DNA from 3 places in the Pseudomonas sp. GW460-LB5 genome. Region 1 is predicted to be linked to each of the others. Evidence: riboswitches for the same ligand, from Rfam matches in the RefSeq annotation. Region 1 holds a riboswitch; each other region holds the start of a gene.
What was found. Region 1 has a riboswitch for cobalamin ahead of AC07XM_RS21955 (TonB-dependent receptor). Riboswitches for the same ligand answer to the same signal wherever they lie in the genome.
Positions count from the first base shown of each region.

Region 2: another riboswitch for cobalamin. It lies ahead of AC07XM_RS11130 (CbtB domain-containing protein); the one in region 1 lies ahead of AC07XM_RS21955 (TonB-dependent receptor).
Region 3: another riboswitch for cobalamin. It lies ahead of cobW (cobalamin biosynthesis protein CobW); the one in region 1 lies ahead of AC07XM_RS21955 (TonB-dependent receptor).

Region 1 covers NZ_JBWKXT010000041.1:42,605-45,825, forward strand. Annotated here, with positions in the region: gene AC07XM_RS21950 (outer membrane beta-barrel protein) at 103-849, opposite strand; cobalamin riboswitch at 1,010-1,217, shown strand; gene AC07XM_RS21955 (TonB-dependent receptor) at 1,327-3,221, shown strand, end outside.
Region 2 covers NZ_JBWKXT010000014.1:38,335-41,555, forward strand. Annotated here, with positions in the region: gene AC07XM_RS11125 (TonB-dependent receptor plug domain-containing protein) at 1-1,497, shown strand, start outside; cobalamin riboswitch at 1,692-1,914, shown strand; gene AC07XM_RS11130 (CbtB domain-containing protein) at 2,009-2,197, shown strand; gene AC07XM_RS11135 (CbtA family protein) at 2,207-2,893, shown strand; gene AC07XM_RS11140 (cobalamin biosynthesis protein) at 2,893-3,221, shown strand, end outside.
Region 3 covers NZ_JBWKXT010000003.1:93,709-96,929, reverse strand. Annotated here, with positions in the region: gene AC07XM_RS04100 (ATP-binding cassette domain-containing protein) at 1-538, opposite strand, end outside; gene AC07XM_RS04095 (hypothetical protein) at 765-1,124, opposite strand; gene AC07XM_RS04090 (glyoxalase superfamily protein) at 1,121-1,498, opposite strand; cobalamin riboswitch at 1,600-1,816, shown strand; gene cobW (cobalamin biosynthesis protein CobW) at 1,917-2,984, shown strand; gene cobN (cobaltochelatase subunit CobN) at 2,988-3,221, shown strand, end outside.

The DNA.
Region 1 (3,221 bases):
GCTTGCCCGCTCCCACAAGTACTGCGCAGCATCTAAAGGCTGTGCGGTCCTTGTGGGAGCGGGTTCACCCGCGAAGAGGCCGGGCCTGCTAAACGCTCAGCTTCAGAACGCCAAGCCCACCTTTACACCAAACTCGTCACGCTTGAGCTTGGTGTTGTCTGCCACTGGCGAATCTTCGTCCAGCTTGTATTCGGTGCGGGTGTAGTACACCCCGGCCTGCACCGGCAAAGCGCCCTGCTGGTTCATCAGCAACGTCACTTCGGCGTACGGGTTGGTGCGGTCTTTGAGGTCGACCGTGTCGCTGCCAAAGTCGTCCACTTTCAGCCGCGCACGGCCGTCCAGGGTGTGGCGCGCGCCCACTTCCACCCGCAGGGTCGAGGCGTCGAACTGGTGGTTGTAGCCCAGCGCCGCCTTGGCAAAGGGCGACTTCACGGTGAGCTTGGTATCAAGGTCGTTGATTTCCGGCTCGAAGCGCGACCAGCTGTAGCCGCCGCCCACGGTCACATCGACGAAGTTGCGAGCGTCCAGCGCCGCACGCCAGCCAAGGTCCAGGTCAGCCTGGGCTTCCTTGAGCTTGTTGTCGTTCTTCTTGCCGTATTTGGCTTCGGCGCCGATTTGGTAGATGAAACCGGATTCGGCTGTCAGCTTGTTGCCGAAGGTGGCGAACACACCGCCCTGGCCCATGTGTTCCTTGTCGCTTTCACTGCCACCTTCGAACTTGAACTTGTCGTAGGCGCCCTGCAGACCGATGGTGAACAGCGGGTCGGTGCTGGGTGCGGCGGTGGCGGCCAGCGGTGCGGCGATCAAGGCGAGCAGGCAGGTGTGGCGCAACAGATGACGAGCAGGCATGCGTAAAGTCTCCATGACTTGGTAACGAAAGACGAACGTGCGGTTCGAGACAAACGCCACACGAAAAGTTCGAAAAAAAATCAGTAAAAACACGCAACCCTGTGTTTTATCGGCGTATTCATGGCACGCCAACATTTGACGCCTTAGCCTTTCAGTGGTCAGATGCGCGCCAGTTTCAGGTGCCCTTCGCCGCCGCGCGCAGGGTGAAACGGGAAGCCGGTGCGTCATGTTACCCATGACAAGTCCGGCGCTGCCCCCGCAACGGTAAGCGAGTGAACCCTTCGAGATACCACTGTGCACGTGCATGGGAAGGTGAAGGTTTCATGCCCCTCGCAAGCCCGGAGACCGGCCTGGAGCTTCACTTGGCAACCCGCGGTGGGCGGGCGCAGGCCGGAATCCGTGCGCGCGCCTGCCTGCATGGTTCGCCTTTGCGTGTTTTCCACCGGGATCCATTCATTCCTGCAGCAGTGGAACGACATGTCCCGTATGTTCAAGCTTCACCCCCTGGCGGCCTGCCTGGCCGTCGCCCTCCCGGCCCTGGCCGATGGCCATGACCAGCAGCCCTTGGCCTTGCCTTCCACGGCCATCACCGACACCCTCGACAGCCGCACCCTCGACCTGGCCACGCCGACCCAGGCAGGCTCGCGCCTCGGCCTCAGTGCCCTGGAAACACCGGCCAGCACCAGCAGCATCAGCGCCGAGCAGATTCAGCAGCGCAACAACCTCACCGTGCAGGATGCGGTGACGCGGTCGCCGGGCATCACCTTCGTCGGCTCCCCCGGCGACGGCGGCACAGGCCTGTCCGCCCGCGGCTTTGCCGGTCACAGTTCGGTGATGACCCTGTTCGACGGCGCAGGCCTGTACACCGGTGCCGGCACCCAGACGTTCCCGGTCGACCCGTGGATGGTCGAGCGTATCGATGTCATTCGCGGCCCGGCTTCGGTTCTGCATGGCGAAGGCGCCACCGGCGCGGTGATCAACGTGATCCCGAAAAAACCGTTTGCCGGCGAGGTGCGCAACCACCTGCGCCTGGGCTACGGCTCGTGGGACCGCCAGCAGCTCGGCCTGGACAGCGGCGGCAGCCTCAGCGAGCGCCTTAGCTATCGCCTGACCCTTAACCAGCAGGCCGGCAACGGCTGGGTCGACCGCACCACATCGCGCAGCCTGGCCCTGAGTGCCGCGCTGCGTTTCGATGCCAGTGACGACCTCAGTTTCACCCTTGCCCACGACCGTGGTGATGCAGAGCCTGCCAACTACTACGGCACCCCGCTGATCGACGGCCACTACCGCAGCAGCCTGCGCAAGAAAAACTACAACGTGCAGAACGACGTGCAGCACTACGTCGATGAGTGGACCCGGCTGACCACGGACTGGACGCTGAACGACCACGTCAGCGCCAGCAACCAGCTGTACTACATCAAAAGCCGCCGCCACTGGCGCAATGCCGAAGACTACAGCTGGGACGCCGAGCGCCAGCAATTGCAGCGCGGCAGCTACCTGGAGATCAAGCACAACCAGGAACAGTTCGGCGACCGCCAGACCTTCACCTTTGACCACAGGCTGTTCAGCCTGGCCAGCAAGACCGTGGTCGGCGCGGAATACAACAAGGTCCGCTTCAACGTCGACAGCAATGCGCCCTACAACGATGTGGGCGGTGACTACATCGACCCATGGCAGCCAGAACCGGGCGGGTTCCACAGCGCCTCGCCGCTGCGCCCGCAAACCTTGTCCAGCACCCACACCTTCGCTCTGTTCGTCGAGAACCGCTTGCAACTGAGCGACCGGCTGTCGCTGGTCACTGGGGTGCGCCGCGACCAGAACCACATCGACCGCACCAACCTGACCAACGACAGCCGCAGCGACCGCAGCCTGCAAGGTGGTAACTGGCGCGCCGGGCTGGTGTTCGCAGTCACCGATGACTTGGCGCTGTACGGGCAGTACTCCACCAGCCAGGAGGGGGTCAACAACCTCATCAGCCTCAGCCCCACCCAGATGCACTATGACCTGACCGAGGCGAAACAGACCGAGGTTGGCCTCAAGCAGCGCTTCTGGGACGGCCGTGGCGAATGGACGCTGGCCGCCTACCACATCGTCAAAAAGAAGCTGCTGGTGGACGACCCGATCACCCACGAGAAACAACAGGCTGGGCAGCAGACGTCAGATGGCCTTGAGGCAACCCTGGAACTGGCACTGGCGCATCAGTGGCAGGTGTCGGCCAATGCGTCGCTGGTACGCGCCAGGTATGACGATTTCGACGAGATGGTCGGCGGTGTAGCGCAGGACCGTGCCGGCAACCGGCCGGCCAACGTGCCACGGCGTACCGCCAACCTGTGGCTGAGCAAAGGCTTCGGCCAGCAGGTAGAGGCCGGCAT
Region 2 (3,221 bases), on a different contig from region 1:
GGCACCCGGGGTGCCGCCGGCGCCTGGGACTGGGACCTGTCCACCACGTACGGGCGCAACAAGAACCAGCAGTCCAGCGACCTCACCATCAACCCTACCTACGGCCCGGCCTCGCCAACCTCGTTCGATGACCTGGCGACTTTGCAGTTCGACCAGTGGGTAAACAACCTGGACATCACCCGCGCTTTTGATCGCGTGTTTGGCCTGGCCGTACCAACCCGCGTCTCGGCGGGCCTGGAACACCGTTGGGAGCGGTTCCAGACCTTCGCCGGCGACCCCGTCGCCTACGGCGTCGGGCCCTACACTTACCCGGCCACCCTGGCCGACGGGCGCCCCAACCCGCTCTACGCGCTGGCCACCGGCCAGACCGCCGTGGGCGCCCAGGCTGCGCTGACCATCCGCCCGGAAGACGAGGCCGATGTGAAGCGCAACAACTATGCCGCCTACATCGACCTCGGCCTGGACCTGACCCCGCGCTGGTACCTGGGCACCGCCGCGCGCGTCGAGCACTACGACGACAACTCGGGCAACACCGCCAGCTTCAAGCTCAATTCACGCTATGAACTGAGCGAAACCGTGGCAATCCGCGGCACTTTGGGCAGCGGTTTCCGTGCCCCGTCGCTGACCCAGAGCGGCTATACGGTCAGCGACAACCGCACCGCGCTGGACGCTGACGGCAATGTGGTGCCGGCCTTGCGCCGCACCGTGGCGCCTGGCAGTGCCGCGGCGCTGGCATTCGGCGGCGACAAGCTCGACCCGGAGAAATCGCGCAACGCCGGCCTGGGCCTGACCTGGCAACCGGCGCGCCGTACCAGTGTCACCCTGGACACCTACCTGATCGACATCGACGACCGCATCCTGTTGACCGAAAACCTCTACGACCGGCAGAACGGTGCCGGTGCTATTGGCGATATGCTCCAAGCACTGGGCCTGGCACGCACCACCTGGATCAACTACTACACCAATGCCTTCGACACCCGTACCCGCGGCCTCGACCTGGTAGGTGACCACACCAGCGAATTCGGTGCCTGGGGCGATGTGCGCTGGACCTTGGGCTTCAACTGGAACAAGACCACTGTGCGCGGCAGCCGGGGCACGCCCGCAGCGCTGGCGGCAGCCGGTATCGAGGTGGTCGGCCATGGCCGCGAAGGTGACCTGGTGGCGGCCTCCCCGAAAACCAAATGGGTACTGGGCAGTCAGTGGTTGCTGGGTAGCTTCACCGGCACCTTGCAGACCACCCGCTACGGCAAGGTCGAAACCTGGCAGCAGAATCAGGCCCAGGACCGCACCTTCGGCGCCAAGTGGATTACCGACCTGGACCTGTCGTACCTGCTGTTCGACAGCTTGACCGTCAGCCTGGGCGGCACCAACATCTTCAATGTACGGCCCGACAAGAACGGCGTGTACAACGCCAACGGCAACCAGGCGGCCTACGGCAACCCGCCGTTTCATCCAGGTGGCGGGTACTGGTACACCAAGCTGGCGTATGACTTCTGAAAACATCCTTTGGGTTTAGCGCGGACCTCAGTGGGAGCGGGCAAGCCCGCGAATCAGGCAGATGCGGTGGATGGCACCGGCTTTGCCGGTGTTCGCGGGCGAGCCCGCGCCCACAATGATTGGGCAAACTTTCACCCTGAGCACGGCAGTCACTCGCACACATGGCAATTGACGCAAACCCCGCCCCATGCTCTCCTTATGCCTCACGTTCAGGTGCCCCCCAGGGGGTGAAACGGGAAACCGGTGCGTCGCAGGCCCTCCATCAGGGCCGGACAAGCCCGGTGCTGCCCCCGCAACGGTAAGCGAGTGAAGCGTCTGTGCCACTGTGCCTTGTAGTCCGGCATGGGAAGGTGACGCTTTTCAGGAGCCCTGCTCCTCCTCGCAAGCCCGGAGACCGGCCTGGCGTTCATGAACACCCCGCGGTGGGCGGGCGCTGTTGCATTCCCCTGGGCGGCCACGCATCAGGGATGCCGCGCTTGCCCGTTGCCCACAAAAAGCAGAGGAACGCGTCATGCCCGTCACCAGCGCCAAGCCACACAGCCTTGCCACCCCCGTCACCCTCAGCCAGCGCATCGTCATTGCCGTTGGCGCAAGCCTGCTGGGCCTGGGCCTGGTGTACTTCGCCGGTTTCTCGCACATCGAGGCCGTGCACAACGCCGCTCACGACACCCGCCACAGCGCCGCCTTCCCCTGCCACTGAGTACGCCTGATGATCACGCGCATTGCCCGTACCGCGGGCTTCAGCGGGCTGCTTGCGGCCCTGCTGCTGACCCTGCTGCAAAGCTTCTGGGTCGCCCCGCTGATTCTTGAGGCGGAAACCTACGAATCCTCGGCCCCGGCCGCACACCACGAACATGGCGGCGAAGTGGCCGCCCATGAGCACAGCGCCGACGCCTGGTCGCCGGAAGACGGCTGGCAGCGGGTGCTGTCCACCACCGGTGGCAACCTGGTGGTTGCGGTCGGCTTCGCCCTGATCCTCGCCGCCCTCTACAGCCTGCGCGAACCGCAGCGTGCCGGCACCGGTGTGCTGTGGGGCCTGGCCGGTTTCGCCGTGTTCTGTCTGGCGCCAACGTTGGGGCTGCCACCGGAACTGCCCGGCACCGCTGCCGCCGACCTGGGGCAACGCCAGGCCTGGTGGATTGGCACGGCCAGCGCCACCGCCCTTGGCCTGGCCTTGCTGGTGTTCGCCCGGCACTGGCTGTTGAAGGCGCTGGGCGCCGTGTTGTTGATAATCCCCCATGTGATCGGCGCGCCACAGCCCGACGTGCATGAAAGCCTGGCCCCCGCAGCACTGGAGACTCAGTTCAAGATGGCCTCCTGGCTGACCAACGCTGCATTCTGGGTGGCCTTGGGCCTGCTCAGTGCATGGCTGTTCCGCCGTTCCAGCCAGGCCTGATGCCGGCCTTCTACGCCGGCTTCGGCTGCCGCCGAGGTTGCCCGGTGGATACATTGCAAACCCTGCTGCACCAAGCCTTGGCTAGCCAGGGCCTGGTGCTCGCCGACCTGCGCGGCATTGCCAGCATCAGCCTCAAGGCCGACGAACCCGGCTTGCAGCAACTGGCCGAACGCCTTGGCTTGCCCTTGGTGCTGTACCATAGCGCACAACTGCAAGCCTTTGAGCCGCTGCTCAGCCACCGCTCTGCCACAGCCCATGCCCACAGCGGCTGCTGGGGCGTGGCCGAGAGCGCGGCACTGGCGTTGGCCAGCCAGCGGCCCGGCTGCAC
Region 3 (3,221 bases), on a different contig from region 1:
GGGCACGGGCGTCGCTGTCCAGGTGGTTGCTCGGTTCGTCGAGTATCAGGTAGTCGGCACCGCTGAGCCATGCGCCTGCCAGCGCCACGCGCATAGCCTGGCCGCCGCTCAGGCTGCGTGCGGGCTGGCGCCAGTCAAGGTGACTCAGGCCGTTGCGTTGCAGGTGCATCTGCAGTTGCTCGCGGATATCCCAGCGCTCGCCGACGGTGTCGAAATCCTGGGGGTTGATGCTGCCTTGCTCGATGCGCTCCAACGCCGCTATCACCGACCCCACCTGGGCCAGGTCGGCAAGCGTGGTGCTGCGCTCGATTACCTGCTGATTCAGCAGATGGACAGGCCCAAGGCGCCGGCACTGGCCGCTGCTCGGTGCACGCTGGCCGGCAAGAACCTGCCCTAGCAGGCTCTTGCCCACGCCATTGCGCCCGACCAGGCCGGTACGCCGTTGGTCGAAGGTTTCGTTGAGATCGGTAAACAGTAGCCGGCCATCAGGCAAGGCCAAAGAGACGCTGTCCAGCGTCAGGATCGACGTGTTCGTCATGCACAACTCCACAAATGCCGCGACATCTCCGGAGCAAACCGGAGGCTGAAGACTGGCCGTCGAATGGACGGCGGCATTAATGGCGCATTGGACGAATACCTCGTACTGGGGGAGTGCGTAGCCTAACGGCCCGTTGGGGGCGGGTAAAGTACCGCCCGCCGTGTATGGGTTTCCTGCACTGGCGATGCGCCGCGCGAGCGGCGCCCGATCTTGTCTGGCCCTGGGCTCAGCGCCCCGTCAAGCGCTTGGCCCAGTCGCCTCCGTGGCTCTGTTTGCAGGCCTCTTCGCTGTCAAACCGTACATGCCAGGCCGGGTGATCCAGTTGTATGCCGGCGTGGTCCAACGCCTGACGGGTCAGCGCCAGCATGCGTGCCTTTGCTTCACCCGCCACTGCAGCGACTTTCTCGGCCTCTTGTTCAAACACCCAAGTAATACGCAGGCTGGCCGGAAAGTTCTCAGGGTCCAGGCGATGGGTGAGCCAGGTGAACCCGACGATTTCTGTCTTGGCGGTTTCACAGGCGTCCGTCAGGCACGCTACCAGCTCCCGCTCCAGGCGGGCCATTTCGCGTTTGCCCAGCGCCTTCACAGGTTGGCCTCGTCATCGATCTGCTGGCAGAAGCGCAGGCGGTTGCCGAACGGGTCGCACACCTGCATCTGCAGGCCCCAGTCCAGGCGCTCGGCTTCGGGCCGGGCGTAACCGTACTGTTTGCCTTGCAGTTCATGCTCCAGCGCCCGCAGGTCGTCGAGGCGGGCAAACACTGTAGAGCCGGGGCAGGCATCGCCATGGTGCTCGGTAAGGTGCAGGATCAGGCCATCGCGGTGAATCTGCATGTACAACGGCAGGTTCGGGCTGAAGCGGTGCTCCCAGTCCAGGCTGAAACCGAGGAAATCCATGTAGAACTCCCTGGCCTTGTCGACCGAGAAGATGCGCAGTACCGGGATGGCGGGGGCGAGGAGCATGGGGCGTCCTTGACAGTGGGCAAAGTCGCCACTGTACCGCAGTGCCGCCAAGAGTTGTCGGCAAGCCCCGCAGCAATGGTTGACCACCCGCCAGCCACTGCGTAGCCTTGCCACTTCGAGGTTCTTCGGCCAGGCCGAAGCTAAGACGGGAACGCGGTACAAGCCGCGGCTGCCCCCGCAACTGTAAGCACTGACAACGGATCGACACAGCCACTGCGCCAATGCGCGGGAAGGCGTCATCCCGCCAGCCCGCCGTTCAACTGAACGGGGAGCTGGAACGGTGCAAGCCAGGAGACCTGCCTCGCAACGTTTTCGACTTTCAACCGGGCGGGGTGATCCGGTGGCGAACAAGCCCGGCCGGCCTGGTCCGCGGCTGTCGTCCTGCATGCCCGCGCCATTCTGCCAAGGGCAATGCGACATGAAAACACTGGCCAAGCTCCCCGTTACCATCGTCACCGGCTTCCTCGGCTCGGGCAAGACCACCTTGCTGCGCCACATGCTCGACAACGCCCAGGGCCGTCGCATTGCGGTCATCGTCAACGAATTCGGCGAACTGGGTATCGACGGCGAAATCCTCAAGCAGTGCAGCATCGGCTGCACCGAAGAAGAAGCCAGCGGCCGCGTCTATGAACTGGCCAACGGCTGCCTGTGCTGCACCGTGCAGGAAGAGTTCTTCCCGGTCATGCGCGAGCTGGTGGCACGCCGTGGCGACCTGGACCACATCCTGATCGAAACCAGTGGCCTGGCCCTGCCCAAACCGCTGGTGCAAGCCTTCCAGTGGCCGGAAATCCGCAACGCCTGCACCGTCGACGCGGTCATCACCGTGGTCGATAGCCCGGCCGTGGCTGCCGGCACTTTCGCCGCCTACCCGGACCAGGTCGATGCCCAGCGCAAGCTCGACCCTAACCTGGACCACGAATCGCCGCTGCACGAACTGTTCGCCGATCAGCTGGCTAGCGCCGACCTGGTGGTATTGAACAAGGCCGACCTGATCGACGCCGAAGGCCTGGCCAAGGTGCGCGCCGAAGTGGCCGAAGAACTGCCGCCGGCAGTCAAGGTGGTAGAGGCCAGCAGTGGCAAGCTGCCGCTGGAGGTGCTGCTGGGTGTGGGCGCCGAGTCCGAGGCGCACATCGATGGCCGCCGTACCCACCACGATTCGCACCACGATGGCGACGATCATGACGACCACGACCACGACGCCTTCGACTCCATTTCCATCGACCTGCCGGAGGCTGACGAAAGCCTGTTGCTCGACGCCTTGACCCAGCTGGTGGTGGAGTTCGGCATCCTGCGCGCCAAAGGCTTCGCTGCCATCCCGGGCAAACCGATGCGCCTGCTGGTGCAAGGCGTGGGGACCCGTTTCGACAAACACTTCGACCGCGCCTGGCGTGCCGACGAGCCGCGCATCACCCGCCTGGTGTTGATCGGCCAGGAACTCGACGCTGCCCAGCTGGAAGCGCGCCTGCGCCAGGCCTTGGGCGCCTGACCCGTGCACCTGCTGCGGACCCAGCCCGGCGGCTTCGTGCCGGACGACAGTATTGCCGACCTTGGCCAGACACCCGCCGAACTGGTGATTCTCTGCAGCGGCGATTCGCACCTGGCGTTGCTCGCCGATACGGCCGAGCAACTGCCTGAGGATTTCCCCAGCCTGCGCCTGGCCAACCCGATGCAGGTGCAGAACCACGCTTCGGTCGACCTGTATGTCGACCAGGTGCTGCGCCAC